3 regions of the Methylobacterium sp. 1A genome follow, and region 2 is predicted to be linked to each of the others. Evidence: predicted binding sites of a transcription regulator. Region 2 holds the regulator's gene; each other region holds the start of a gene.
What was found. Region 2 encodes PhoB, which activates phosphate uptake and scavenging genes when phosphate is short. Its sites were predicted from a motif close to TGTCATNNANCTGTCAT; they were not measured.
Positions count from the first base shown of each region.

Region 1 (9,494 bases), on a different contig from region 2:
ATTATTCGGAAACGATGCGTTTCGATCGTTTCTGTTCCAACCCGGACGCTCCCGGTCCAGGATGCCTGCGGATGGGGGGCCGATCCCCGCGCGGAGGAGCAAGGCGATGAGCTGGCACAGTGCCGATGACCCGATCCCGGGCGACCATTTCAGCTGCGACGCGATCCAGACCCTGATCGTGCCCCGCTCGCGCGATCTCGGCTCCTTCGCGGTGCGCCGGGCGCTGCCCTCCACCGAGTGCCGGATGGTCGGCCCCTTCATCTTCTTCGACCAGATGGGCCCCTCAGAGTTTCTCCTTGGGCAGGGCATGGACGTGCGGCCGCACCCGCATATCGGCCTCTCCACCGTCACCTACCTGTTCGACGGCGAGATCATGCACCGCGACAGCCTCGGCACGGAGCTGCCGATCCGGCCGGGCGAGCTGAACTGGATGACCGCCGGCCGCGGCATCACGCACTCGGAGCGCACCGCGCCGACGCTGCGTCAGACCGGCTCCCGGCTGTTCGGCATCCAGAGCTGGGTCGCGCTGACGGACCGGGACGAGGAGAACGCCCCCGCCTTCGAGCACTACGACGCCGCCGCGCTGCCGGTCCTCACCGGCGAGGGCAAGACCGTCCGGCTGATCGCCGGCGAGGCCTTCGGCGCGCGCTCGCCGGTCCGGACCTCGAGCCCGATGGTCTACGCCGACGTGGCCCTCGAGGCCGGCGCCGTCCTGCCCCTCGATCCGACCTACGACGAGCGGGCGATCTACACGGTCGCGGGCGCCATCGAGATCGCCGGCGACGGCTTCGGCCCCGGCCAGCTGCTGGTGTTCCGCCCCGGCGACCGCATCAGCGTGCGCGCCACGGAATCGGCCCGGTTCATGGTGCTGGGCGGCGAGCCAATGGACGGTCCGCGCCACCTGTGGTGGAATTTCGTCTCGTCCCGGCCCGAGCGGATCGCGCAGGCCAAGGAGGATTGGCGCCAGGGCCGGTTCGACACCGTGCCGAACGACGCCGAGTTCATCCCGCTGCCGGAGGACCCGCAGCCCGTCCGCTACCCGTGAGACGGCCCGCAATCCGGCGGTCCCGCGCGACGTCGCGCGGGTATCGCCGCGGCAGCGCAACCCTAGCGCGAACATTAAGGAGTTGTTAACCATTTTCCGTCGGTGTGAGGCGGACGCCGATGCCTCACCGAAGGCTTGCGCTGCACCCTGTCGGCAGGACGCGTGATGGAACAGACGAAGCACCCCAAGGCCGAGGCGCTGGACCAGATCGATGCCGTCGCGCGCGACGCCCGCGAGCCGACGACCCGGATCCGCACCGGCAACCTCGTCCTGCTCGCCGCGGACGAGCGCGTCTCGGCGCAGGGGCGCAACCAGAACCCGTCGCCGGTCGAGCGGTGGCCCGACCTGCTGGAGCGGGTGCAGGGCGCGGCGCGCTACATCCGGGACGTCGAGGACCGGGCACAGGAGCAGGAGACGCACGTCCAGGACCTGCTGCGGCAGGTGCGCGCCGACATGGACGCGGCCCGCGCCCAGGTGCTTGCGGCCGAGCGGGAGACCCACGAGGTCCACGCGCAGGCGATCAAGCTGATCCAGGCCGCCGAGGACCGGGCCGCGGCCGCCGAGGAGCGGGCCGCGGCGGCGGAGCAGATGCTCCAGCGCATCGCCGAGACGATCGACGCGGAATTCGTGATGCAGCCGGGCGGACAGGTGACCGGCCAAGCGGGCAGCGCTCGGGCTTCCGCGACGCGGGCGGCTTCGTGACCGGCGCGGGCCCGGCGGGATCGCCACGGCGATGAACGCGACGTTCTGGGCCCAGCTCGACGCCCGCATCGCGCGTGAGCGCGGAGAACCGACGGAGCCGGCTCCGGGGGTCGCCGACGGCCCCCTCGTGGCCGACGCACCGAGCCCGGCGGCGCGTTCCGAAGCGTCCCCCGAACCCGATCCGGAGACGCCGTCGCGGCCGGTGGCGGACTGGAGCCAGATCCTCGACACCCTGTCGGCCGCGACCGTCGCGAAGCAGGCGCAGGATCAGCGCCTGCACCAGCAATCGACCGCCTGCGAGACGCTGGCCGCGGATCTGGAGGCCGCTCAGCAGGAGATCCGGACCCTGCGGGCGCTCCTGGAGGAGGCGCGGGCGCAGGCGGCGCGGCAGGTCCTCGAACGCGAGGCGGAAGCCGACCGGCGCGTCCGGGAGGCCGAGGCGCGGGCCGAGTCCGCCACCCTGCGGGCGGCGGCGGCCGAGGACTGGCTCAAACGGATCGAGCAGGCGAGCCGGGATCTGCTGCCCGACGGACGGCACGCGGCCGCCTGAGGCCGGGAGCGCCAGCCACGAATCAGCCGCGGCCTGCCGAGGCGGGTCGGCTCAGGCGGCGCGCTCGCCCGGCACGCCGAGGCCGATGGAGCGCGCCAGCGCGGACCGGCGCTCGGCATATTCCTGCGCGACCATCGGATAGTCGGCCGGCAGACCGTAGCGCTCGCGGTAGCTCTGCGGGTGCAGGCCGTGGGCCGTGAGATGGCGCTTGAGCGTCTTGTAGCGGCGCCCGTCGATGAAGCTCACGATGCCGTCGGGCCGGATCGAGCTGCGGATCTGCGCGGCGGAAGGCCGGTCGCGCAGCGCGTCCGTGTCCCCCGCCGCCTCGATCGACGCCGCCCCGTTGGTGGCCAGCGCGGTGATGGCGTCGTGACACTGCGCGATCAGGGTCGGGAGGTCGGCGGTCGGAACCCGATTGTTCGATACGTAGGCAGCGACGAGCCCTGCCGTCAGCACGATATTGGATTGGGGGCTGACGAGGGTCGAATCGGACACGTTATGGGCTCCTGACAAGGTCGAGAACCCTCATAAGTTGGTCCGCGCCGTTGCGCTTGCCTGAAAGCGTGCTACCGTTTTCCCGAGCGCGCGCGGCGAAGCATGAATACAAGAATTTACGATGAGGACTTTGTTCTCGACGGCGGATTTCAAGCCGAAAGACAGTTTCCGCCTCTGGCGTGAGACGATCTTCGAGCGGATCGTGCCGGTCGAACTTACGCCTGCCGTGGCGCACGCTTTCACCGGCACGCTGGAGGCCGCGGAGGTCGGGCCGCTGCTGATCACGCGCGTGACGCAGAGCGCCGTCACCACCGTCGCGACCCCGGACACGATCCGTCGGCACGGCAAGTACGAGACCCTGAACGTCGCCATCACGCTCAAGGGCCGCGTGTTCAGCGCGCAGGACGACCGCACCGCGATCCAGAATCCCGGCGACATCGTCGTGATGGACCGTCGGCCGGCGACGATGGCCTCCGACGTCGACACGCAGACGCTGTTCGTCGAGCTGCCGCGCGCGGCCCTGGAGCGCGCCCTCGGCTCGACGCGCCGGTTCACGTGCCTCACGATCGGCGCGGATCAAGTCGGCACGTCGATGGTCACGACCTTTTTCCAGGAACTGGTCCGCAACGCGGAGCGCCTGACGCCGGACATGTCGAACCGCATGGCGTCGGTCGGCGTCGATCTCATCGTCGCGAGCATCGCGGAACGCCTCGCGCACGAGACCCCCAAGAACATCCAGGGCGTCCTGATCTTCCAGCGCGCGCTGGCCCACATCGAGGCCCATCTCGGCGACCTGAACCTCGACCCCGCCCGGCTCGCGGCGGCCGTCGGCGTGTCGCTGCGCCACCTCCAGGCCCTGTTCCGCGAGCAGGACCGCAACATCGCCGACTGGATCTGGCGGCGGCGGCTGGAGACCGCCGCGCAGCGTCTCGCCGATCCCGGCTTCGCCCATCTGGCCGTCGGTGAGCTGGCCTACAGCTGCGGCTTCTGCACCCAGAGCCATTTCAGCCGCCGCTTCAAGGACAGCTACGGGATCTCGCCGAGCGAGTACCGGTGGCGCAACCGCGGCGCGGACCAGCTCGCCGGCTGACGTGACGTCCGGCTACTGCAGGACGGCGCCCGCGGTGTTCGCGCGGATCCATCCCGGAGCGAGGATGTCGCCGCCCTCGGTGATGATCCAGGGATTGGCATCCTCGGCGTCGATCGCCGCGACCGCGGCGGCGAGGGCAGCCCGCAGCGTCGGGAAACTGTGCGACACGGCCACCCGGGCCGGCGCGTAGCCCGGCCAGAGGGTCAGTTCGGCGGGTCGGTCGAGATCGGTCGGCAGCATGGGTCGTGCGGGGCTGGAGGGGCACGTCGCCTGGGCCGCGGGCGTGCGGGGAAGCGGACGGAGAGCAGGCGCGCTCAGGCGGCCTTCGGCTTCGGCCGGGGCACGCGCACCTCGACCATCTGGCCGGTCATCGGGTTGAGGATCAGCATGTCAGAACGTCTCCGGTGGACCTGCCCGTAGAACGCCCGCCGATCGCGCCCGGATCGGGGCGGTCGGCGCAATTGTGCGGTTTGGGTAAACCGATCGTTCACCGTGAAGGCGCGCCGTTCATCCGCGCCGTCTCCGCCTCAGATTACAACCGGGCGTCGTGTGGTCGGAGGCCGGCACACCTACCGTTTTAGGCGTAGGATCCGACGCGCGTCGTCGTGATGGCCGAGCCGCGGGCATACAAAAGCCCGCCACGGCAGGACCGGGCGGGCGGAGTGGCGGCATAGGGTCGGGAGGTTCGCCGTGGCGGCGACCTGCCATCCCGCCCATGACGGCCGCATGACAGCGGTATGCCAGCGCGATGAAAGCGGCATGCCAGCCCCACGAATATCGCGCGACCGTCGCGCGACAGGCGGCCGATCCGGTCAGACCCGCTCCGGCTCCGCCAGCAGGATGGCGGCGCGGATGGCGGCCCGGCGCAGCCCGGCATCGGCCCAGGGCTGATCGATCAGCGTCCGGGCGAAGGGATGCGAGGCCACCGCGGCCGCGGGGTCGATGCGGAAGCCGTCCCCGAACGCCACCGAACCGGGCGTGGGATCGGCCAGATAGGCGTCGACGACGGCCGAGACGTCGTCATCGACGATATCCAGGGTCGTGAACAGGTCGAGAGTCATGGGGCGCTTCGCCATGGCGGCGCTATAGCCGCGCCACCGCGACAGGATCACGACTCCCGCGCCGTCTCCGCGCCGCGATCAGAACGCGGCCGGAACGATCATCGCGGTGGGGACCGGGCCGCGCACGTAGTCCGCGTGCCGCAGGCGCTCGGGCAGATGGACCGCCGGGTGCTCCACGCTGCCGTAGGGGATCTGTTCGAGCAGGTGGCTGATACAGTTCAGGCGGGCCCGTCGCTTGTCGACCGCCTCGACCACCCACCAGGGCGCCTCGGGGATATGGGTCCGCGCCAGCATGTCCTCCTTGGCCCGGGTGTAGTCCTCCCAGCGGCGCCGCGACTCGACGTCCATGGGCGACAGCTTCCACTGCTTGAGCGGATCGTGGATCCGCATCCGGAAGCGGAATTCCTGCTCGGCATCGGTGATCGAGAACCAGTATTTTACCAGGACGATGCCGGAGCGCACCAGCATGCGCTCGAATTCGGGGACCGACCGGAAGAACTCCTCGACCTCCGCCTCGGTGCAGAAGCCCATGACCCGCTCGACGCCGGCGCGGTTGTACCAGGAGCGGTCGAACAGCACGATCTCGCCGCCGGCGGGCAGATGGGAGACGTAGCGCTGGAAATACCATTGCGTCCGCTCGCGCTCGCTCGGGGCGGGCAAGGCGGCGACGCGGCAGACGCGGGGATTGAGGCGCTGGGTGATCCGCTTGATCACGCCGCCCTTGCCGGCCGAGTCGCGGCCCTCGAACAGCACGACCACGCGCAGTTTCCGGTCCTGCACCCAGTCCTGGAGCCGGACCAGCTCGTGCTGCAGCCGGAGCAGCGCGCGGAAATAGACCTTGCGGTCGAGATGATCGGGCGGCGCGCCGCCGAGCTCGGCCGCGAGCCGGTCGAGGCGATCCTCCTCGAGCCCGAGTTCCAGCTCCTCGTCGTAGCTGTCGGCGAGGTCACGCCGGATCGCCTCCAGGGTGGCATCCGCGTTGGCATTCAAGGTGGCATTCAAGGTAGCATCCGGGGCAGAGCTGTCGTCGGGCCGCATCGCCGGTTCTCCTGCGCGTCGCGGGGCCGACCTAGAGCAGCGTTCCGTGACACGCCTGAGAAAGCGCCGCGCCCGCGGCGGCCGATCCCATGTCGCGCCCGTGATCGTTCCGTCATACGGTTCCGCCACCGATCGGGGCGACCGGAGATGCGTCATGGCTGGAGAAGCGAAGAGGGCCGGGCCGAAGCGCCGGCAGGACGACCCCGATCCGGCGCGCGCCGAGGGCGAGAAGGTCGGCGCGCGCATCGATGCCGCCTTCGAGAAGCTCGCCGGGAAGCTGCGCGCCCGCGCCGACAGGGCCCGCGCCAAGCTCGACGCGGCGACGAAGGCCGAGAAGCGGGCGGTGCTGCTGCGCCGCTACGAACTCTACGCGGACGCGGCGGCCTATCTCGAGGAGCGGCTCGTCGATCGCGGAGGGCGATCCGCGTGATCTCCATCGACCCGGCCGGGCGCGGCGCCGCCCGACGCAGCTGACGGCGAGGATCCCATGTTCGACGCGACCAAGATGCTCGCCGACGCCCTCGGCGAGCACCTGGCCCTGACCTACCAGCGGACCTTCGGCAGCCGGGAGCCGCGCTACGCCGAGATCATCGAGGCCGCGGCGCGCCTGACGATCGAGCGGATCGTCGGGAGCGACGCCCTCTACCATGACGGCGACCACACGGCCCTCGTCACCCTGGTCGCCCAGGACATCCTCCGCGGCCGCTTCCTGCAGCAGGGCATCACGCCCGAGGACTGGCTGCACATGATCCTGGCCGCCCTCTACCACGACATCGGCTACGTGCGCGGCGTCTGCGCCGGAGACCGGCTGCAGGCCTTCGTCATCGACGCGCAGGGCACGACCGTCAGCCTGCCCCGGGGCGCCTCTGACGCGGCGCTGGCACCCTACCACGTGGAGCGCTCGAAGCTGGCCGTGCAGGAGCGCTTCGGCACGCACGATCTCGTCGACGCGTCCCGGGTCATCCGGGCGATCGAGCTGACCCGCTTCCCGGTCCCCGAGGACGATTCCCATCGCGAGACCGGGACCGAGGCCGGGCTGCTGCGGGCGGCCGACCTGATCGGTCAGCTCGGCGACCCGCTCTACCCGCGCAAATTGAACGCCCTGTTCCACGAATTCGCCGAGATCGGCGTCAACGCGGAACTCGGCTACGACAGCCCGGCCGACCTCGCGGAGCGCTACCCGTCGTTCTTCTGGGGCAAGATCGAGCCCGTGATCGGGGACGCGATCCGGTTCCTCGACCTCACGGTCGAGGGGCGGGGCTGGGTCGCGAACCTCTACGCCCACGTCTTCGCCATCGAGCACGACCGCCGGCGCATGGGCCCGCATCCCGGGCCGGGCCCTCTCTGAGGCGGCGCGGCGGCCTCAGGCGGCCGCGACGAGCCTGGTCACGGCCCGGACCAGCTCCGCCGCCACGAAGGGCTTCTCCAGGATGGGCCGGCTCGCCTCGGCCGGGGCGCCGGTGACCCGCACGTCGCCGGTGGCGAACAGGTGCGGCACGCCGAGGACGCCGAGACGCTCGGCGACCGGATAGACGCTGTTCCCGTCGCCCAGATTCACGTCGAGCACCGCGGCGTGGGGCGTCTGCTCGGCGATCAGGTCCAGGGCGAGATCCGCGCGCGGGACCGGGCCGATCACCTCGGCCCCGGCGCTGTGCAACCAGCGCTTGACCTCGCTCGCGATGAGATACTCGTCCTCGACGACGAGGACGCGGCACCCGGACAGGGGCGGAACAGCCTCGGGCACGATCCCCTCCCATCGGCGCGCGACGATCCGAGAATAACCGCGCGACACGACCGGAGGTTCGCGCCGTTCGCATGATCCGCCACGCACCCCGACGGCGCGGGACCGCGCCGGCCCGCGCGGCGGGTCGATCAGCCCCCTGGCCGAGCCGGGGCGTCGGGCGGGAAGAAGCGGTTGGCCGGCCGCGCGAGGCCGAGATGGTCGCGCAGCGTCGTCCCCGCGTAGTCCCGGCGGAACAGCCCGCGCCGCTGCAGCTCCGGCACCAGCCGGTCGACCACGTCGTCGAGACCCTCGGGCACGAACGGGAACATCACGTTGAAGCCGTCGCAGGCGCGGGTCTCCAGCCACTCCTCCATCCGGTCGGCCACCTGCGCGGGCGTGCCGACCATCTGCAGGCCGCCGTAGCCGCCGACCTTGCGGGCGAGTTCCCGCACGGTCGCGCCGGTGCGCCGGGCGTAGTCGACGATCTGGGCCTGCCCGCTCTTGCTGGCGTTGCTCTCGGGGAGCTCCGGGAGCGGCGCGTCGAGGTCGAAGCCCGTCGCGTCGACGCCGAGCCGGACCGAGAGGTTGGCGAGGCCGCTGTCGGGATGGACGAGGTCGTCGAGGCGCGCCTTCTTGGCCTGCGCCTCGTCCTCCGTCTCGCCCAGGACGATGAAGCAGCCGGGCAGGATCTTGAGCTGGTCCGGGTCGCGCCCCGCCGCCGGCATCCGCCCCTTCACGTCGGCGTAGAAGGTCCGCGCCGCCTCCAGTGTCGAGGCCGCGCCGAACACCATCTCGGCGGTCTCGGCGGCGATCTGCTTGCCGGCCTCGGAGGCGCCGGCCTGGACGATCACCGGCCAGCCCTGCACCGGCCGGGCGACGTTGAGCGGCCCCTTCACCTTCAGGAATTCGCCGCGGTGGTCGAGGACGCGCATCTTCGCCGGGTCGAAGAACAGGCCGCTCTCCGGATCCATCGTGAAGGCGTCGTCGGCGAAGGAATCCCACAGGCCGGTCACCACGTCGAAGAACTCGCGCGCCCGGGCGTAGCGGGTGGCGTGCTCCAGATGCGCGTCGCGGCCGAAGTTCAGGGCCTCGTCCGGGTTGCCGGAGGTGACGAGGTTCCAGCCGGCCCGCCCCCTCGAGATGTGGTCGAGCGAGGCGAACTTGCGGGCGACGTGGTAGGGCTCGTTGTAGGTTGTCGACGCGGTGGCGATCAGGCCGATCCGCTCGGTGAGCACGGCGAGCGCCGGCAGCAGGGTCAGCGGGTCGTACGACGTCACGGTGGCCGAGCGGCGGAGCGCCGCCACCGGCATGTTCATCACCGCGAGGTGGTCGGCCATGAAGAACGCGTCGAATTTCGCGGCCTCCAGCCGCCGGGCGAAGTGCGCCAGGTGCTCGAAGTTGAAGTTCGCGTCCGGATAGCCGCCCGGATAGCGCCACCACGCGGTGTGGATGCCGACTGGGCGCATGAAGGCGCCGAGATGCAGCTGGCGGTCCCGGCTCATCGCTGCCGTCTCCGGTCTCTCACGGATGCTTGTGGATCGGGTCGACCCAGTACACCGTCTCGGGCGCCTCGGCGGCCTCGACGTCGGGCAGGTTGACCACCACCGCCTCGTTGTCGGAGCGCACCAGCACGCAGTGCAGCGGCTCGTCGGTCGAGGCGTTGATCTCCTGGTGCGGCACGAAGGGCGGCACGAAGATGAAGTCGCCCGGCCCGGCCTCGGCGACGTATTCGAGCCTGTCGCCCCAGCGCATCCGGGCGCGGCCCGAGACCACGTAGATCACGCTCTCCA
Region 1 is NZ_JBYQVE010000002.1:679,166-688,659, forward strand. Features, by position in the region: gene ACX9MN_RS23530 (pirin family protein) at 107-1,045, shown strand; gene ACX9MN_RS23535 (hypothetical protein) at 1,211-1,747, shown strand; gene ACX9MN_RS23540 (hypothetical protein) at 1,779-2,297, shown strand; gene ACX9MN_RS23545 (Ros/MucR family transcriptional regulator) at 2,349-2,792, opposite strand; gene ACX9MN_RS23550 (helix-turn-helix domain-containing protein) at 2,914-3,882, shown strand; gene ACX9MN_RS23555 (hypothetical protein) at 3,895-4,122, opposite strand; gene ACX9MN_RS23560 (hypothetical protein) at 4,695-4,943, opposite strand; gene ppk2 (polyphosphate kinase 2) at 5,022-5,981, opposite strand; gene ACX9MN_RS23570 (hypothetical protein) at 6,136-6,411, shown strand; gene ACX9MN_RS23575 (hypothetical protein) at 6,469-7,329, shown strand; gene ACX9MN_RS23580 (response regulator) at 7,345-7,725, opposite strand; gene ACX9MN_RS23585 (LLM class flavin-dependent oxidoreductase) at 7,854-9,206, opposite strand; gene ACX9MN_RS23590 (cupin domain-containing protein) at 9,226-9,494, opposite strand, start outside.
Region 1: the regulator PhoB is predicted to act here: its motif matches at 6,081-6,097, upstream of ppk2 (polyphosphate kinase 2).

Region 2 (9,494 bases):
GCTGGTCCTGTCCGGCCTGATCGAGCGCGACGTGCCGGGCGTGCTCTCCGCCTACCGCCTCCAGGGTTTCTCCCTCGTGCGCCGCGGCGTGATCGAGGGGTGGGTCGCCCTGGTCCTGACGCGCGGCGGCGCGGCGCAGCGTCCGCGGCGCTGACCCGCGCGGCATCGCCCCGAACTCCCCGCGCGCCGGCGTGTTGTCCGGCCATGAGCCAGACGCCGCTCCACGATCCGCCCGCTGACCCCATCGCCGAGGGCGCCCGCGCCCGGGCGCAGGGGCGGCCCAAGGATGCCTGCCCCTATCCGGCCGACTCGCCCGCGCGCCGGGCTTGGATCGAGGGCTACGATGGGGCACCCGCGGACCGGGCGCCGGACCTGCCGATCACGAACGGCTGATCAGCGCGCGGTGCGCAGCCGGCCCGGCCGGTCCGGAGCGCCTGCGGTCTCGGCCGGCGACCCCGGTGCGTCCGCCTGCGACACCGGCGCGCCGAGCGCCGCCATCAGCGCGCGCAGGCCGTCGATCCACTCTTCGAGTTCGGCGAGCGAATCGAAGCCGTCGCGGCGGACGACCGTGTCGGGCTCGATCGTCACGACGGCGTCGAAGCGGCCGTCGGGTCTGTCGCTGATCCGGTAGTAAACGCGGCGTGGCATGTCTGAGTAATAAGCGAGAATCCGCGGCGTGATAAGATTGCTAACGATCTTTAAGCACCGCAACCGACCTCTGACCAACCTCTTTCTCATGACAACAGGGTGTTGCGACGCGGGAGCGGCGGGCGCTAGGCTCGCCGCATGACCGAGACCCGTCCGTCCCGACAGCGCCAGCGCTTCCAGAGCTTCGACGACCCGAGCCACCGGAAGGGTGCCGAGCGGATCGAGGCGCTGCGGGCCGCCTTGCGCGAGACCGGGCTCGACGGCTTCGTCGTGCCGCGGGCCGACGAGCACCAGTCGGAATACGTTCCCGCCGACGCCGAGCGGCTGGCCTGGCTCACGGGCTTCACCGGCTCGGCCGGGACGGCCGTCATCCTGATGGACTCCGCGGCGCTGGTCGTCGACGGGCGCTACACCCTGCAGGCGCCCGAGCAGGTCGATACTGGCCTCGTCACGGTGGTGCCGCTCGCCGAATCGACGCCGGAGGCCTGGGTCGGGGCCAACCTGCGGCGGGATCAGGTGCTCGGCTACGATCCCTGGCTGCACACCCCGGACGGTCTGGCGCGCCTGGAGCGGGCCGTGACCCGCGCCGGCGGGACCGTGCGGGCGGTGCCGAACCTCGTCGACGCGGTCTGGGCCGGTCGGCCGCGGCCGCCGGCCGGTCCGGTGGTGGTCCACCCGGACGCGCTGTGCGGCGAGGCGTCCGCCGACAAGCTCGCCCGGATCCGGGCGGCGCTCGCCGAGGGCGGCTGCGATGCCCTGGTGATCTCCGACCCGCACAATCTGGCCTGGGCCTTCAACCTGCGCGGGTCCGACGTCGCCCATACGCCCCTGGCGCTGGGCTACGCCATCCTGCCGCGCGAGGGGCTGGCCCGGCTGTTCCTCGTCTCGCCGAACGTCGATCCGGCCTTGCGGGCCGCACTCGCGCCGATCGCCGAGATCCTGCCGCGGGCGGAGCTGGACGACGGGCTGGCATCCCTGGCGGGCGTGCGCGTCCGCCTCGACGCCGCGACCGGCGCCGTCGCCCTGAAGGAGAAGATCGAGGCCGCCGGCGGCACGGCCGATGTCGGCAAGGACCCGATCACCGGCATGAAGGCGGTCAAGAACGCCGCCGAGATCGCGGGCGCCCGCGCGGCCCATGTCCGGGACGGGGCGAGCGTCGTGCGCTTCCTCGCCTGGCTCGACGGTGCGGCCGTGGCCGGCGGCCTCACCGAGATCGCCGCCGTCGAGGCCCTGGAGGATTTCCGGGCCGCCGGCGGCGACCTGCGCGAGGTCTCGTTCCCCACGATCTCGGGTTCCGGACCGAACGGCGCGATCGTCCACTACCGGGTGAGCCGCGCTACGGACCGGGCGGTCCAGTCGGGCGAGCTGTTCCTGATCGATTCGGGAGCGCAGTACCCGGACGGCACCACCGACATCACCCGGACGGTCGCGGTCGGCGCGCCGAGCCCGGAGATGCGCGACCGGTTCACGCGGGTGCTGAAGGGGCACGTCGCCATCGCCCGGGCGGTGTTCCCGGTCGGCACGACCGGCGCCCAGATCGACGCCTTCGCGCGGGCACCGCTCTGGCAGGCGGGCCTCGACTTCGACCACGGCACCGGTCACGGCGTCGGCGCCTTCCTGTCGGTGCACGAGGGGCCGCAGCGGATCGCCAAGACCGGCACGGTGGCGCTCGAGCCCGGCATGATCCTGTCGAACGAGCCGGGCTACTACGCCCGCGGCGCCTACGGCATCCGGATCGAGAACCTCGTCCTGGTCGAGGCCCGCGCGATCGCGGGCGGGGAGCGCCCGATGCTCGGCTTCGAGACGCTGACGCTCGCTCCCTACGACCGCCGGCTGATCCGGCCGGACCTGCTCGAACCCGGGGAGCGGGCCTGGATCGACGCCTATCATGCGAGGGTCCGTGAGACCCTGGCGCCCGGGCTCGACACCGCGACGCGCGACTGGCTCGAGCGGGCGACGGCGCCGCTCGAGGGGTGAGCCGGCCGCAGGGGATCCCGGACGCGGTCCATGGTAAGACCCGACGCCATGGTAAGACCGGACGCCATGGAAACGCCCGCGCCGAGCCCGACACGCCGCGCGTGAAACCGCGACCGCCCCGCGCGCGAAGGGACAGCATGATCCGCCGCCTCGCCCTCCTGATCCTGGCCCTCGCCGCGAGCCTCTCGGCCGCCGCGGCACAGGGGTTCCGCACGCCCGCGGACCTCGTGCGCGCGAGCCTCGTGGCCGAGCCGGCCGCCGTTGCCGGCGCGCAGCTCTTCACGCTGGCGGTGCGGATGCAGGTCAAGCCCGGCTGGCACGTCTACTGGCGCAACCCGGGCGATTCCGGCCTGCCCCCGGAGGTGACCTGGACCCTGCCGGCCGGCTTCAACGCCGGCGCGATCCGGTGGCCGGCGCCGGAGCGCATCCCGATCGCGACCCTCATGAACTACGGCTACGAGGGCGAGGTCACGCTCCTCGTCCCGGTGACGCCGCCGCCGAGCCTCGACCCGGCCGACCCGGTGCGGATCCAGGCCAAGCTGACTTACCTCGTCTGCGAGACCGAGTGCGTGCCCGGCTCGGCCGATCTCGCCCTGACACTGTCGGTCGGCAAGGCCGAGCCGGACCCGGCCAACGCCGCGCTGTTCGCCCGCGCCCGCGCCGCGCTCCCCGTGCCGGCGCTCTGGCCCCTGAGCCTGTCGAGCCAGGGCGACACCCTGCGCCTCGATTTCGCCGCGGCCGGCCTCAAGCCCGAGGCGGTCCGGAACGCCGCGTACTTCCCCTACGCCGAGACCGCGATCGACAACGCCGCCGCGCAGGTGATGACCGTCGACGAGACCGGCCTGCACCTGACCCTCGCCCGGAGCAGCCCGACCGACCCGGTGCCTGCCGCGCTGCCCGGCGTCCTGACGGTCGAGGAGGTCGACGCCGCCGGGACCCGCCGGCTCGCCTTCGCGTACGGCGACGAGCCGGTCCTCCCGGCCGCCGCGGCGCCGGCCGCGACCGCGCCGCCCGCGACCGCGCCGGCCGCCGCCGACTTCGACGCGCTGACGCTGGCGACCGCCGCGGCCTTCGCCTTCCTCGGCGGCCTGATCCTCAATCTGATGCCCTGCGTCTTCCCGGTCCTGTCGATCAAGGTGCTCGGCCTCGTGCGGCACGCGGGCGAGGGGCCGGCCCGGCTGCGGCTCCACGGCCTCGCCTACACGGCCGGCGTCCTGGCGAGCTTCCTGGCGCTCGCCGCCGCGCTGATCGGCCTGAAGAGCGGCGGGGCCGCGATCGGCTGGGGGTTCCAGCTCCAGTCGCCCGCCATCGTGGCGGGGCTCGCCTACCTGCTGTTCGCGATGGGCCTGAGCCTCTCGGGCGCGGTCCATGTCGGCGGCCGGCTCGCCGGCCTCGGCGACGGCCTCACCCGGCGCGGCGGCCTGAGCGGCTCGTTCTTCACCGGCGTGCTCGCGACCCTGGTGGCGACGCCTTGCACGGCGCCGTTCATGGGCTCGGCGGTGGGCTTCGCGCTGACCCAGAGCGCCGGCGTGGCGCTCGCCGTCTTCGCGAGCCTCGGCCTCGGCCTCGCCCTGCCCTTCCTGCTCCTGACCCTCTGGCCGCCGGCCCTGCGGGCGCTGCCGCGGCCGGGCGCCTGGATGGAGACCCTCAAGCAGGTGCTGGCCTTCCCGGTCTACGCCACCGTGGCGTGGCTGATCTGGGTGCTGGCGCAGCAGGTCGACCCGCGCGGGCTGCTGGCGGCGCTGATCGGCCTCGTCCTCGTGGGCTTCGCCGCCTGGGCCTGGGAGCACGGCCGCGCCGCCCCGCCGCGGGCCGGCCGGGTCGCGCAGGCCGCCGCCGCGCTGGCGCTGATCGCCGTCGGGGCCCTCGCCGTCACCCTGCCCCGGGACCGCGCCGCGCCGGCCGCGCAGGCCGCCGCCGACGGGATCGAGCCGTTCACGCAGGCGCGCCTCGACGCCCTGGTCGACGCGCACCGCCCCGTCTTCGTGGACATGACCGCCGCGTGGTGCATCACCTGCGCGGTCAACGAGGCGACCTCGCTCAACACCAAGGCCGTGCGGGCCGCGATGGCCGAGCGCGGCGTGACCTACATGAAGGGCGACTGGACCAACCAGAACCCCGAGATCACCCGCCTCCTGGAGAAGCACGGGCGCAGCGGCGTCCCGCTCTACCTGCTCTATACCGGGACGGGAGAGTCCCAGGTGCTGCCGCAGATCCTCACCGAGGGGACGGTCCTGGCGGCGCTGGAGGCGGTGCCGGCCGCCTCGGGCCGGAGCGCGGCGCTGGCGCGCTGAGTCCCTGGAGGCCGGGACGCGCGAATCTTCGCGGGCCCGTCCCACCGTCTTCGCTCCGCTCGCGATGACGGCGCGCCGGAGCGAAGTCCTATCCGGACGGCCCGTGAGGCCGCCTCAGGCCTCCAGCGAGAAGGTCTCGTCGAAGGCGTAGCCCGAGCCCCGGACCGTGCGGATCGGGTCGGTCTGGCGCGGGCCGTTCAGCGCCTTGCGCAGCCGCCCGACATGGACGTCGACGGTGCGCTCGTCGATGTAGACGTCGTGGCCCCACACCCCGTCGAGGAGCTGCTCGCGGGAGAAGACCCGGCCCGGCGCCAGCATCAGGAATTCCAGGAGCCGGAACTCCGTGGGGCCCAGATGCAGCTCCTCGCCGCCGCGGCGGACGCGGTGGCCGGTGCGGTCGAGTTCCAGGTCGCCGGCCGCCAGCCGGTCCGAGACGTGGGCGGGCTTGGCCCGGCGCAGGAGCGCGCGGATCCGGGCCAGCAGCTCCGGGACCGAGAACGGCTTGACGATGTAGTCGTCGGCGCCCGTGCCGAGCCCGCGGACGCGGTCGCCCTCCTCGCCCCGGGCGGTGAGCATGATCACCGGCAGGCGCTCGGTCTCCCGGCGCGCCCGGATCCGGCGGCACAGCTCGATCCCCGAGAGGCCGGGCAGCATCCAGTCGAGCAGGACGAGGTCCGGGATCCGCTCCGCGAGGAGCAGCTCGGCGTCGTCGCCGCGCGCCGCCGAATCCACCAGGAAGCCCTCGGCCTCCAGGTTGTAGCGGAGCAGCGTGCTCAGGGCCTCCTCGTCCTCGACGATCAGGACTTGCATGCTCACGTTCGAAGACTCGTTCTGCGGGCGGTCCCCGGATGGTGCAGGAGGCGCCGCCCCGCCTCAACCCGCACGGAGAGTGACCCCGGCCGCGCCCACAGGAAGGCGCCGGGGTCGGCGCCTCACGGCGCCTGCACGCCGTCCACGGTCGCGTAGTTCGACGCGTCGTTCTTCGGCCGGTCACCCGCCAGCGTCTCGCCCGTGGCGAGGTAGTGGATCGTCTCGGCGATGTTGGTGGTGTGGTCGCCGATGCGCTCGACGTTCTTCGCGCAGAACAGGAGATGCGTGCAGAACGAGATGTTGCGCGGATCCTCCATCATGTAGGTCAGGAGCTCGCGGAACAGGGAATTGTACAGGGCGTCGATCTCGCCGTCGCGCTCCCAGACGTCGTGGGCCGCCTGGACGTCGCGGCTCCCGTAGGCGTCGAGCACGTCCTTCAGCTGACCCTCGGCGAGGTCGCTCATGTGGCGCACGCCGAGCACGATCTTCTGGGCCGGCGCCTGGTCGGAGATCGCCACCACGCGCTTGGCGACGTTCTTGGCGAGGTCGCCGATCCGCTCCAGATCGCCGGAGACGCGGATCGCCGAGATGGTCTCGCGCAGGTCGATGGCCAGGGGCTGGCGGCGGGCGATCAGCAGCACGGCGCGCTCCTCGATGTCCCGCTGCAGCGCGTCGAGCCGCTTGTCGGCGAGGATCACCGCCTGGGCGAGCGTGTCGTCCCGACGCACGAGGGCGTCGGTCGCCTCCGCGGTCATCTTCTCGGCGACGCCGCCCATCTCCGAGATCGAGCGACGCAGGTTCTCCAGGTCGGTGTCGTAGGAGGTGACGATATGGCCGGGCATGGCAGATCCTTCGATGGGGTCCCGGGGACGGCCCTCCGGGAGGCTTGCGGGACCCGCCGGGGCGCCGGAGACGCGAGCGGCGGTCCCGGGACCGGAGCGGCCCGGCAGACTAGCCGAAGCGGCCGGTGATGTAGTCCTGCGTGCGGCGTTCCGTCGGGTTCATGAACATCCGGTTGGTCGGACCGAACTCGACGAGCTGCCCCAGATACATGAAGGCGGTGAACTGCGAGATGCGCGCCGCCTGCTGCATGTTGTGGGTGACGATCACGATGGTGAACTCGTCGCGCAGCTGCTCGATCAGCTCCTCGATGCGGCCGGTCGAGATCGGGTCGAGGGCCGAGGTCGGCTCGTCGAACAGGATCACCTCCGGCTTCTGCGCCACCGTCCGGGCGATGCACAGGCGCTGCTGCTGGCCGCCCGACAGGCCGGTCCCGGGCTGCCGGAGCTTGTCCTTCACCTCGTCCCAGAGGGCGGCCTTGCGCAGGGATTCCTCGATCCGGCCGTCGAGCTCGGATTTCGGCAGCTTCTCGTAGAGGCGCAGGCCGAAGGCCACGTTGTCGTAGATCGACATCGGGAACGGCGTCGGCTTCTGAAACACCATGCCGATGCGCGAGCGCAGCTCGTTCAGGTCGACGGAGGGGCTGAGGATGTTCTCGCCGTCGAGCAGGATCTCGCCCTCCGCCCGCTGCTCCGGGTAGAGGCTGTAGATCCGGTTGAAGCAGCGCAGCAGGGTGGACTTGCCGCAGCCCGAGGGGCCGATCAGCGCCGTCACCTGCCGGTCGTGGAAGTTGAGGTTGACGTCCTTCAACCCGTGGAAGCTGCCGTAGTAGAAGTTCAGGTCCTTGACGGCGATCCGCACGGGGCCGCCCTCTTCGGCGCGGTTGCGGTTCAGCTCGACCGTCGGGATCGCGGAGGCGGCGTTCATCGTCGTGTCCTCGAAAGGGGGCTCAGCGCGAGGCCTGCGGCTTGATCACGAGGCGCGCGATGATCGACAGCGCCAGGATGGTGGTGGTGATCAGGAGCGCGCCCGCCCAGGCCAGGCCCTGCCAGTTCGGGTAGGGCGAGAGGGCGAACTGGTAGATCATCACCGGCAGGTTCGCGACGCCGCCCATCAGGTTGGCCGAGAACCAAGAATTGTTGTTGAGCGCGGTGAACAGCAGCGGCGCGGTCTCGCCGGCGATGCGGGCGAGGGCCAGGATGATGCCGGTGACGATGCCGGCCGAGGCCGCCCGCCAGGTCACGCTCATGATCACCGTCGAGGGCGGCGCGCCGAGCGCCGCGCCGGCCTCCCGCAGGGTGCCGGGCACGAGGCGCAGCATGTCCTCGGTAGTGCGAACGATCACCGGCACGGCGATGATCGCCAGCGCCACGCCGCCGGCCCAGCCCGAGTAGGTGCCCATCGGCCGCACCATCAGCGTGTAGACGAACAGGCCGATCAGGATCGACGGCGCCGAGAGCAGGACGTCGTTGAGGAAGCGGATCAGGGCCGCCAGCTTCGAGCCGCGCCCGTACTCGGCCAGGAAGGTCCCGGCCATGACGCCGACCGGCGTCGCGATCAGGATGCCGATCCCGGTCAGCACGAGGCTGCCCAGGATGGCGTTGGCGATGCCGCCGCCCTCGGAGCCCGGGCCCGGGGTCGGGTTGGTGAACAGGGTCGGCGTGAAGCCGCGCACGCCCTGGACGATTAGCATCACCAGGATCGAGCCGAGAACCAGGGCGCCGACCACCGTCGCGGCGGCGCAGGCGACGCGCAGGGTCCGGTCGGCGACGCGGCGCCCCTGGCGGACCCGGCCGGGGCGGCGCTGGGCGGTGGCGGCGATCGTGCTGGAGGAAACCATCGCGCGTGCTCCTCAGGCGGCCTGGACGCGGCGCGTCAGCAGCCGGGCGATGATGAGCACCACGAAGGTGATCACGAACAGGATGCAGCCCAGAGCCATCAGCGCGTTCAGCTGGAGGCCGTCCGCCTCGTTGAACTCGTTGGCGATGCGCGACGCGATGGTCGAGCTGGGGTCGAAGATCGAGGCGGAGAGCCGGTTGGCGTTGCCGACCACGAAGGTCACCGCCATCGTCTCGCCGAGCGCCCGGCCGAGGCCGAGCATGATCGCGCCGATGATCGAGACGGCCGCCTGCGGCACCAGCACGTGGCGCACGACCTCCCAGGTGGTGCAGCCGATGCCGTAGGCGCTCTCGCGCAGCACGGTCGGGATCTGGTCGAGCATATCGCGGGCGATCGAGGCGATGAACGGCACGATCATGATCGCCAGGATGATCCCGGCGGTGAAGACGCCGACGCCCGACGGCACCCGGGCGTAGAACAGCGTGCCGACGATCGGCATGCCCTCCACGAGGTTCGAGACCGGGATCTGGACGTAGCGCGCGAGGAGCGGCGCGAACACGAACAGGCCCCACATGCCGTAGATGATGCTCGGCACGGCCGCGAGCAGCTCGATCGTCATGGCGACCGGCTTGCGGGCCCAGCCCGGGCAGAGCTGGGTGAGGTAGACCGCGATGCCCAGCGAGACGGGCACGCCGATCAGCAGGGCCAGGAAGGCGGAGGCGACGGTCCCGATCACCGCGACCAGGGCGCCGTACTGCTCGGTCCCGACGTTCCAGGCGCTGGAGGTCAGGAAGCCGAAGCCGAACTCGCGGAAGGCGGGCCAGCCGCCGTACAGGATCGAGCCGAGGATGCCGGCGAGCACGAGCAGCACCAGCAGGGCCGCGCCGTACGAGCAGGTCCGGAACAGCGTGTCGAGGCTCCGGCTCGGCGCCTTCCGCGCGGTCGCGGAACGGGTTCGGCCGAGGGCGATCGATTCGGTCAAAGCGGGCATCCGCGGTTCTCTGCGAAGGGGGGCGTGGTAGCGCGGTGCGTTCCCGGAAGCGAGGGAGGAGGTTCTCACCCCCTCCCCGTCACGCTCACATGTTG
Region 2 is NZ_JBYQVE010000001.1:2,759,350-2,768,843, reverse strand. Features, by position in the region: gene ACX9MN_RS13515 (50S ribosomal protein L11 methyltransferase) at 1-154, shown strand, start outside; gene rmf (ribosome modulation factor) at 205-393, shown strand; gene ACX9MN_RS13505 (hypothetical protein) at 394-588, opposite strand; gene ACX9MN_RS13500 (aminopeptidase P family protein) at 787-2,625, shown strand; gene ACX9MN_RS13495 (protein-disulfide reductase DsbD family protein) at 2,763-4,919, shown strand; gene phoB (phosphate regulon transcriptional regulator PhoB) at 5,034-5,729, opposite strand; gene phoU (phosphate signaling complex protein PhoU) at 5,852-6,571, opposite strand; gene pstB (phosphate ABC transporter ATP-binding protein PstB) at 6,681-7,496, opposite strand; gene pstA (phosphate ABC transporter permease PstA) at 7,519-8,409, opposite strand; gene pstC (phosphate ABC transporter permease subunit PstC) at 8,422-9,399, opposite strand; gene pstS (phosphate ABC transporter substrate-binding protein PstS) at 9,485-9,494, opposite strand, start outside.

Region 3 (9,494 bases), 2.1 Mb from region 2:
TCGGCGTCGTCGCGCCCTCCGACCGCCTGCGCGGTCAGGCCGGCGGTCGCCATGCGGAGCGCCCCGAACGACCAGAAGATCGCGTCGAAGATCACCGCGCCGAGGGCGATGGCGCCGAGCAGCGCCGCGTCGCCGAGCCGCCCGATCACCGCCGCCCCGACGAAGCCGAGCATCGGCGTCGTGACGTTGGCGATCGTCATGGGCAGCGCCAGGGCCAGGACGCGGCGGTTCGTCGGGCGGGCCGAGCTGGCGACGGTGTGAATCATGCCGCACGCTAAGAAGCCGCGCCCTCCGCGCAAAGCGGGGTGATCGCATCGGCGGGTTGCGATGGCGGGCGGCCGAACTGCCCGAACCGCCGGCGCGCCGGGCCGTCGGGGCGAGACCGGGCCGGATCGGTCCCGGACCCCGTCAGCGAGAGACGGCGAACAGGCGCGCGATCAGCCAGAGCGGCACGACCACGATCGCCCCGGCGACGATCCAGCCGCCGAAATCGTGGAGCGACGCCAGCCCGACCTCCACCAGCGCCCGAGCCGAATCGTAGACGTGCCAGAACAGCCGCCCCGGCGTCAGACCGAGCATCGACATGAAGGCGCCGACCAGCACCGACAGGAACAGGAGCCGCAAGAACACGCCGGCCGGCGAGCCGCCGAGGAACCGCCGCAGCGCCGAGGGGCGCGACCGGTAGCTGTCCGCGCCGTAGGGGGCGTTCGGCGGGGCGCCCTGCTGATAGCCTTGCCGGCGCCGGTCGTGATCGACGAGCATTGCGTCCTCGTGAAGCCTCAGGGCCCTCGGATCGGCGACGAAGCGGGCGGAACCGTGACCGGCACACCACACCGCGTCGAAACTCGAGCGCGGATCAGGCGTTGGCGGGTTTCTCGCGCGCCGTGCAGATGGCAAGCGGCGTCGCGCGCGCCAAGATGCCGGACGGGGTGAACTACGCCGCGGGACTCTCGCGGCGCGGCCTCGGCCAAAGGAAGAACTCCCGGGAATCGGGAATTGGTGTGAGAGGCTCTGAGTGCCGACGGGACCATACGCACGATGATCGACCACGCCCTGTTCGACCCGGCGACGATCGATCCCGAGACGCTCCGGCTCAATGCCGAGATCGTCGCGGCGCACGCCGCGCTGCCCGATCCCTGGTCGCTGCCGATCGCCGAGGTGCGCGAGCGGCGCCGTCTCGGCACCAAGGCGGCGCCCGCCATGCCGCACAGCGCCCGGGCGGAGTGGCTGACGATCGACGGGCCCGGCGGCCCGCTCAAGCTCCGCGTCGTCCGGCCCAAGCCCGGCACGAAGCTGCGCGGCGCCTACCTGCACATCCACCGCGGCGGCTGGGTCTGGGGCTCCGCCGATGAGCAGGATCCCTGGCTGGAGCGCATCGCCGACACCTGCGGCTTCGTCGCCCTGTCGGTCGAGTACCGCCTCGCCCCCGAGCACCCGTATCCGGCGGCGCTGCTCGACTGCGAAGCGGCGGCCCTGTGGCTGGCCGGTCCGGGCAAGACCGAGTTCGGCATCCACGCGCTGACCATCGGCGGCGAGTCGGTGGGGGCGCATCTCGCCGTGATGGTGCTGCTGCGGCTGCGCGACAAGCACAACCTGCCCCGGGCCTTCCGGGGCGCCAACCTCAACGCCGGCTTCTTCGACCTCGGTCTCACACCGTCGGTGCGGAACTGGGGCGAGGAGCGGCTGGTCGTGAACACCCGCGATCTGACCAAGTTCGCCGACGGCTACGTCCGCGAGGGCATCGACCGGCGCCGGCCGGACGTGTCGCCGATCTACGCCGACCTGAAGGGTCTGCCGCCGGCCCTGTTCACCATCGGCACCGCCGACCCACTCCTCGACGACACGCTGTACATGTCGGCGCGCTGGGCGGCGGCGGGCAATGGCGGCCACACGGCGATCTATCCCGGCGGCTGCCACGTCTTCGCCCGCTACCCGAGCCCGATGAGCGAGCGGGCGCTGGAGCTGATCGACCGCTTCCTGATGGCGCTCGCCTGAGCGACCCGTCCGAGATCCTGCCGGAGCGGTTCCGCGCCTGGTTCGCCGGGCGCGGCTGGGCGCCCCGATCGCACCAGCTCGATCTCCTGCGGATCGCCGGCGCCGGCCGCTCTGCCCTGCTGGTGGCGCCGACCGGGGCCGGCAAGACGCTGGCCGGCTTCCTGCCGAGCCTCGTGGCCCTCGCCGAGCGTGGCCCCCAGCGGAAGGCGGCGGGCCTCCACACCCTCTACGTCTCGCCCCTGAAGGCGCTCGCGGTCGACATCGCCCGCAACCTCGACGCGCCGATCGCCGAGATGGCGCTGCCAATGCGCGTCGAGACCCGCACCGGCGACACCCCGGCCCACAAGCGCACCCGCCAGATCAGCCGGCCGCCGGACATCCTGCTGACCACGCCCGAGCAGCTGGCGCTGCTGATCGCCCATCGCGAGGCGGCGGAATTCTTCTCCGGATTGCGCTGCGTGGTGCTCGACGAGCTGCACGCGCTGGTGACCTCGAAGCGCGGCGACCTGCTGTCCCTGGCACTGGCGCGGCTGCACCGGCTGAGCCCCGGCCTCGCGGCGATCGGGCTCTCCGCCACGGTGCGGGAACCGGACGAGCTGCGGAAGTACCTGGTGCCGCAGGGGCCGCTTCCCCCTCCTCCCGCCGCGCGCGGGGACGGCGCGGCCGATCCTGACGCGTCTCCTCCCCCACCCCGACCCTCTCCCGGACGGGACGGGGAGTCCGTCGCGCCGCCCATGGCCGATCTCGTCACCGTCGCCGGCGGCGCGAAGGCGGACCTGCGCATGCTCGATCTCGGCCGGGCGCTGCCGATCTCCGGCCACACCGCGTGGCACTCGATGCCGGCGATCTACGACCTCATCCGCGAGCACCGGACCACGCTGGTCTTCGTGAACACCCGCCTCCAGGCCGAGTACACGTTCCAGGAGCTGTGGCGGCTCAACGACGACGCCTTGCCGATCGCGATCCACCACGGCTCGCTCGATGCCCAGCAGCGCCGCCGGGTCGAGGCCGCCATGGCGGCGGGCCAGCTCCGGGCGATCGTCTGCACTGCGACCCTCGATCTCGGCATCGACTGGGGCGACGTCGATCTCGTGGTCAATGTCGGCGCGCCGAAGGGGGCGAGCCGGATCATGCAGCGGATCGGCCGGGCCAACCACCGGATGGACGAGCCCTCGAAGGCCTACCTCGTTCCGGGCAACCGCTTCGAGATGCTGGAGTGCCAGGCGGCCCTCGACGCCGTGGAGGAGGCCGCCCAGGACACGCCGGACGCCCGCCAGGGCGCCCTCGACGTCCTCGCCCAGCACGTCCTCGGCATGGCCTGCGCCGACGCCTTCGATCCGCTCCACCTCTACGACGAGATCGTCTCGGCCGCGCCCTACGCCGGGCTGACCTGGGAATCGTTCGAGCAGGTCGTCGACTACGTCGCCACCGGCGGCTACGCGCTGCGCGCCTACGAGCGCTTCGCCAAGATCCTGCGCGGGCCGGACGGGCTCTGGCGCGTGCGCGACGCCCGCACCGCCCAGGCCTACCGGATGAATGTCGGCACCATCGTGGAGGCGGCCCGGGTGAAGGTCCGCCTCGGCCGGACCCTGCGCGGCAAGCCCGGCACGGTGCTGCCGAAGACCGGGCGGGTGCTCGGCGAGATCGAGGACGAGTTTGCCGAGACGCTGACGGTGGGCGACACCTTCCTGTTCGCGGGCGAGACCCTGCGCTTCGAGGGGCTCGCCGAGGACGAGTGCCTGGTCACCCGCGCGCCGGCTGGCACCGACCCGGCGATCCCGTCCTACGCGGGCGCGAAGTTCCCGCTCTCGACCTTCCTGGCCGCCCGGGTGCGCGCGCTGATCGCCGACCCGTTCGAGTGGGACCGTCTGCCCGAGCAGATCGGCGCCTACCTGCTGCAGCAGCGCCGCCGCTCGGTCCTGCCGGGCGAGCGCGACCTCCTCGTCGAGACCTTTCCGCGCGGCAAGCGCTACTACCTCACGGCCTTCCCGTTCGAGGGCCGCCTCGCCCACCAGACGCTCGGCATGCTGCTGACCCGGCGGCTGGAGCGTTCCGGCCTGCGCCCGCTCGGCTTCGCGGCCAACGATTACGGCATCGCCATCTGGTCGACCCGCGACGTCTCGGAGCGCGCCGCGATCGATCCGGACTTCATCGGCGACCTCTTCGCCGTCGACATGCTGGGCGACGATCTTGAGGCGTGGCTCGACGAATCCGCGATGATGAAGCGCACCTTCCGGCAATGCGCGGTGATCGCCGGCCTGATCGAGCGCCATCACCCGGGACAGAAGAAGTCCGGCCGGCAGGTCACGATCTCGACCGACCTGATCTACGACGTGCTGCGCAAGCACCAGCCCGACCACCTGCTGCTGCGGGCCGCGCGGCAGGATGCGGCAACCGGACTCCTCGACGTGAGGCGCCTCGGCATGATGCTAGAGCGCATCCAGGGGCGAATCATCCACAGGTCTCTCGACCGGGTCTCGCCGCTCTCCGTGTCCGTGATGCTCGAGATCGGGCGCGAGCGGGTCTACGGCGAGGGCGCCGACGAGATCCTGGCCGAGGCCGAGGCGGAGCTTCTCCAAGAGGCTCTGTCCTGACCGTCGATCCGCCCTCCCCCGACGACACCGAGGATGCGATCTTGGCGGCCGGCCTGAGACTCGAGAAGACTCCCAAGCACCCCACCCTGCAGCTCGCGGGCGAGACCCTGGTGCTGGACCTGTGCGGCGGCCTCTGGCTGCCGGAGCACCGGACGCTGATCGTGTCCGATCTCCACCTGGAGAAGGGCTCGTCCTACGCGGCCCGCTCCGGCCAGTTCCTGCCGCCCTACGACACCCGGGAGACGCTCGCCTGCCTGCACGAGGCGGTGGTGCGGCACGATCCGGCCCGGGTGGTGGCGCTGGGCGATTCCTTCCACGACGCCCGCGGTCCCGAGCGCATGGAGCCGGGCGACCGCGCCCTGGTGGCGGCCCTGCAGGAGGGCCGGGACTGGGTCTGGATCGCCGGCAACCACGACGCGGCCGTGAACGAGGGCGTCGGCGGCCGCTACGCGGACGCACTGACGCTCGGCGGCCTCGTCCTGCGCCACGAGCCGAGCCCGGAGCCCGTGCCCGGCGAGATCGCCGGCCACCTCCATCCCTGCGGGAAGGTGGCGATGCGCGGGCGGGCGGTGCGCCGCCGCTGCTTCGTCACGGACGGCACCCGCCTCGTCATGCCGGCCTTCGGCGCCTACGCCGGCGGCCTGAACGTCCGCGACCGGGCGATCGAGAGCCTGTTCCCCGACGGCTTCACCGCCCATCTCCTCGGGGACGGGCGGGTCTTCGCCATCGGCCGGGCGCAGCTCGCCCGGGACTGAGTCGCCCGATCAGGCCGTCTTCATGAACCGGATCACGCTCTCCGACAGGCTCGTCGAGTGGCCGGCGAGGCTCTCGGCGATGCCCTGGACCGTCTGGGCGAGCTGACCGGTGGCGTTGGCGGCCTCGGAGACGCCGCCGATATTGCCCGCCATCTCGTGGGTCGAGACCGCCTGCTCCTCGACGGCGCTCGCCATCGCCAGGGTGAGCTTGGACAGTTCGTCCACCGCGGCCGTGATCATCTCGATGGCGCCGACCGCGTCGCCGGTCGCGCTCTGGATCGCCGAGACCTGTTGCGTGATCTCGCCGGTCGCCTTGGCGGTCTGCTCGGCGAGCGCCTTCACCTCGGAGGCCACCACGGCGAAGCCGCGCCCGGCGGCGCCCGCGCGGGCCGCCTCGATGGTGGCGTTCAGGGCGAGCAGGTTGGTCTGGTCGGCGATCGACTTGATCATGCCCACCACCGCGTCGACCTTGCGGGCGTTCTCGGCGAGCTGGCGCATGGTCGCGTCGGTGGTCCCCGCCTGGGCGGCGATCTGCTGCGCGCGCTCCGAGACCCGCCCGACCTGGCCGGAGATCTCTTGGATCGCGCCGTTCATCTGCTCGGAGTTCGACGCGACCGACGACGCCTTGTGGCGCGCGGATTCGGCCGACTGCATCAGGCCCACGGCCGAGCTCTGCATCTCCTGGATGGCGGAGCCGACGGCCTCGACGACCCGCTTGACGTCGGTCTCCATGTTCACCTGCGCGGTGACGACCGCCCAGGTCAGCATCGGGCCGAGGTACTGGCCCTTCTCGTCGTTCACGGCCGTGACCCGTAGGTTGAGGGTCTCGGGCCCGACCTTGATCTTGGTGCTGTGCGGCAGCCGGCTCGCGTCGGCCAGCATCGTGCGCTGGTGGCTGGGGTTCTTGTGGAAGATGTCGAACGAGCGGCCGAGCATGTCGTCGACCTTCACCGGCAGGTGCTGGTCGATCGTGCCGAGGGTCTTGCGCGACGTGGCGTTCATGTAGTCGATCTTGAAGTTGTCCTTCAGATCGGCCGTCATGACCGCCACGGGAACGTTGTCGATCATCGTCAGGAGCCGGTTGATCTCCTTCTTCTTCGCCGAGATGTCCGCGGCGAACTTAACGACCTTGATCGGCTTGCCGCGCGCGTCGAGGACAGGATTGTACGTCGCCTCGAGCCAGACCGAGTCGCCCTCCTTGTCGAGGCGCAGGAACTCGCCCGTGACGTACTGGCCGTCCTTCAGCTTGCTCCAGAACGCCGCGTAATCGGCGGACTCGGCGTAGCTCTTGTCCACGAAGATGCGGTGATGGCGTTTCTGGACATCGCTGAGGCCGTATTTCATCAATCGCAGGAAGTTCTCGTTCGCGTGAAGGACCGTTCCGTCCATCGAGAACTCGATGATCGCCAGCGAGCGGTCGAGCGCGTCGATCTTGGCCTGGGCTTCATTGAAAACAGTGCGATTGAACATGGTACGGCTCGCGTTCCCCCGGCGTGGGGTGTAGCCTCACAGCGTTAATGAATCCCTTATTCTGGCATTCGTCCAGTTTAAGAGTTGCCTGACGGAAATCGAATGCTTGTAGCGCCGCGCCCTCTGTGCGTCCGTAACCGGACCGACGCCATCGTCGAGATTGCATTCAAATATAAACTCAGTCAGGGCCGAAGCATACTTACGAATATCAGAACCAGCCGCGCATGCGAAAGTATACGATCGGCGCGACCGCGCTGATGAGGATCAGGCCGAGCGCGTAGGGATATCCGAGCGCCCAATCCAGCTCGGGCATGTGCTTGAAATTCATGCCGTAGATCGACGCGATCAGCGTCGGCGGGACGCCGACCACTGAGACGACGGTGAGGACGCGGAAGACGTTGTTCTGCTCGATGGTGATCAGGCCGAGGGCCGCGTCGAGCAGGAACTGCACGTTCTCGGCGAGCCGCGTCTCGAACTCGTCGAGGGATTCGATGTCCCGCTTGATCGTCTCGAAGCGCGCATCCTCCGGCAGGCCGAGGCTGTCGCAGGCCGCGGCGACGAACGGGATGATCCGTTCGAGCCCGAGCAGGCTCGACCGGATCTTGCCCAGAACCTTCCCGCGGTTGCTGATGCCGCGCAGGATCCGGCGCAGGGCGAGGTCGCGGCGCCGGGGCGGCGGGCTCTCCAGGCGCCGCCGCTCGGCACCGCGGACGTCGAAGTCGAAGATGCGGGTCGAGAGCGTGTCGAGCTCGGAGCCCATATCCTCGAGGGCGTCGGCGAGGCTGTCGACCAGTTCCTCCAGCACGACGAGGAAGATCTCGCTCGGCGTCGTGCTGCCGTCGCCGTCGGCGATACGCTTGGCGGACGCCTCGATGGCGCGCAGGTCGTGGAAGCGGATCGTGACGAGGTGATCCTTGGTCAGCAGGAAGCCCAGCGGCTTCAGCTGCGACGCGCTCTGCTCGAACGTGATCATCGGGGTCGAGAGCGAGAGGCCGCCCTTGACCCGGCGCAGGCGGCTCGACGTCTCGACCTCCGAGAGCGCCGCCCGCGACGGCACCCGCAGGCCGGTCGCGGCCTCGACCGCCGCAGCCTCTTCCGGCGTGGGGTCGTTCAGGTCGAGCCACACGGTGTCGCGCGCGATCGGGCCGCCGGGTCGCAGCGCCACCGGGCCTTCGGGTCCGTGCAGGCTCAACATGAGAGCGCGTTATCCATGAGGGGGAACGGGGCCGCCGGCGCGTCATCGCACCGTCGCGCGGGGGTGCGACAGCCTTGACTCGGAACCCGCCCGCGCCTATCTCGCGGCCGTCTTTGGCACTCGCCGAGACAGAGTGCTAACAGTCGAGTTTGCGAGCGGTCCCGCCGGCCGCATCAACGCCAACTCAAGACCTGAAGCAAGAGGGCAGCTCATGAAGTTCCGTCCGCTGCACGACCGCGTGGTCGTCCGTCGCATCGAAGGCGAAGAGAAGACCAAGGGCGGCATCATCATCCCGGACACCGCCAAGGAGAAGCCGCAGGAGGGCGAGGTCGTCGCCGTCGGTCCCGGCGCCCGCGACGAGGCCGGCCGCGTCAACGCGCTCGACGTGAAGGCTGGCGACCGCGTCCTGTTCGGCAAGTGGTCCGGCACCGAGGTCAAGATCGACGGTCAGGACCTCCTGATCATGAAGGAATCCGACATCATGGGCGTCGTCGCCGCCTGATCGGGTCACCCGCCATCGCCCTTTGAGGCCGTCCCGGCCTTGGGGTTCAACAACCAGCTAAGAGGCACACAATGGCAGCGAAAGACGTTCGTTTCTCCGCCGACGCCCGCGATAAGATGCTGCGCGGCGTCGACATCCTCGCCGACGCGGTGAAGGTGACGCTCGGCCCGAAGGGCCGCAACGTCGTGATCGAGAAGAGCTTCGGCGCCCCGCGCATCACCAAGGACGGTGTGACGGTCGCCAAGGAGATCGAGCTCGCCGACAAGTTCGAGAACATGGGCGCCCAGATGGTGCGCGAAGTGGCCTCGAAGACCAACGACATCGCGGGTGACGGCACCACCACCGCGACCGTGCTGGCCCAGGCCATCGTCCGCGAGGGCGCCAAGTACGTCGCCGCCGGCATCAACCCGATGGACCTGAAGCGCGGCATCGACCTCGCCACCCAGGCCGCTGTGAAGGACATCATCGCGCGCGCCAAGAAGGTCTCGACCTCCGACGAGGTCGCCCAGGTCGGCACGATCTCCGCCAACGGCGACAAGGAGATCGGCGAGATGATCGCCCACGCCATGCAGAAGGTGGGCAACGAGGGCGTGATCACGGTCGAGGAGGCCAAGACGGCCGAGACCGAGCTCGACGTCGTCGAGGGCATGCAGTTCGACCGCGGCTACCTCTCTCCGTACTTCATCACGAACGCGGAGAAGATGGTCGCCGAGCTCGAGGACCCCTACATCCTCATCCACGAGAAGAAGCTCTCGTCGCTCCAGGCCATGCTGCCGGTGCTCGAGGCCGTCGTTCAGACCGGCAAGCCGCTCCTGATCATCGCCGAGGACATCGAGGGCGAGGCTCTGGCCACCCTCGTCGTCAACAAGCTCCGCGGCGGCCTCAAGGTCGCGGCCGTCAAGGCGCCGGGCTTCGGTGACCGCCGCAAGGCGATGCTCGAGGACATCGCGATCCTGACCAAGGGCCAGATGATCGCCGAGGAC
Region 3 is NZ_JBYQVE010000001.1:644,042-653,535, forward strand. Features, by position in the region: gene ACX9MN_RS03130 (MATE family efflux transporter) at 1-266, opposite strand, end outside; gene ACX9MN_RS03135 (DUF6460 domain-containing protein) at 409-762, opposite strand; gene ACX9MN_RS03140 (alpha/beta hydrolase) at 1,039-1,995, shown strand; gene ACX9MN_RS03145 (ligase-associated DNA damage response DEXH box helicase) at 1,992-4,589, shown strand; gene pdeM (ligase-associated DNA damage response endonuclease PdeM) at 4,631-5,344, shown strand; gene ACX9MN_RS03155 (methyl-accepting chemotaxis protein) at 5,354-6,814, opposite strand; gene ACX9MN_RS03160 (CorA family divalent cation transporter) at 7,023-8,009, opposite strand; gene groES (co-chaperone GroES) at 8,221-8,511, shown strand; gene groL (chaperonin GroEL) at 8,583-9,494, shown strand, end outside.
Region 3: the regulator PhoB is predicted to act here: its motif matches at 8,050-8,066, upstream of ACX9MN_RS03160 (CorA family divalent cation transporter).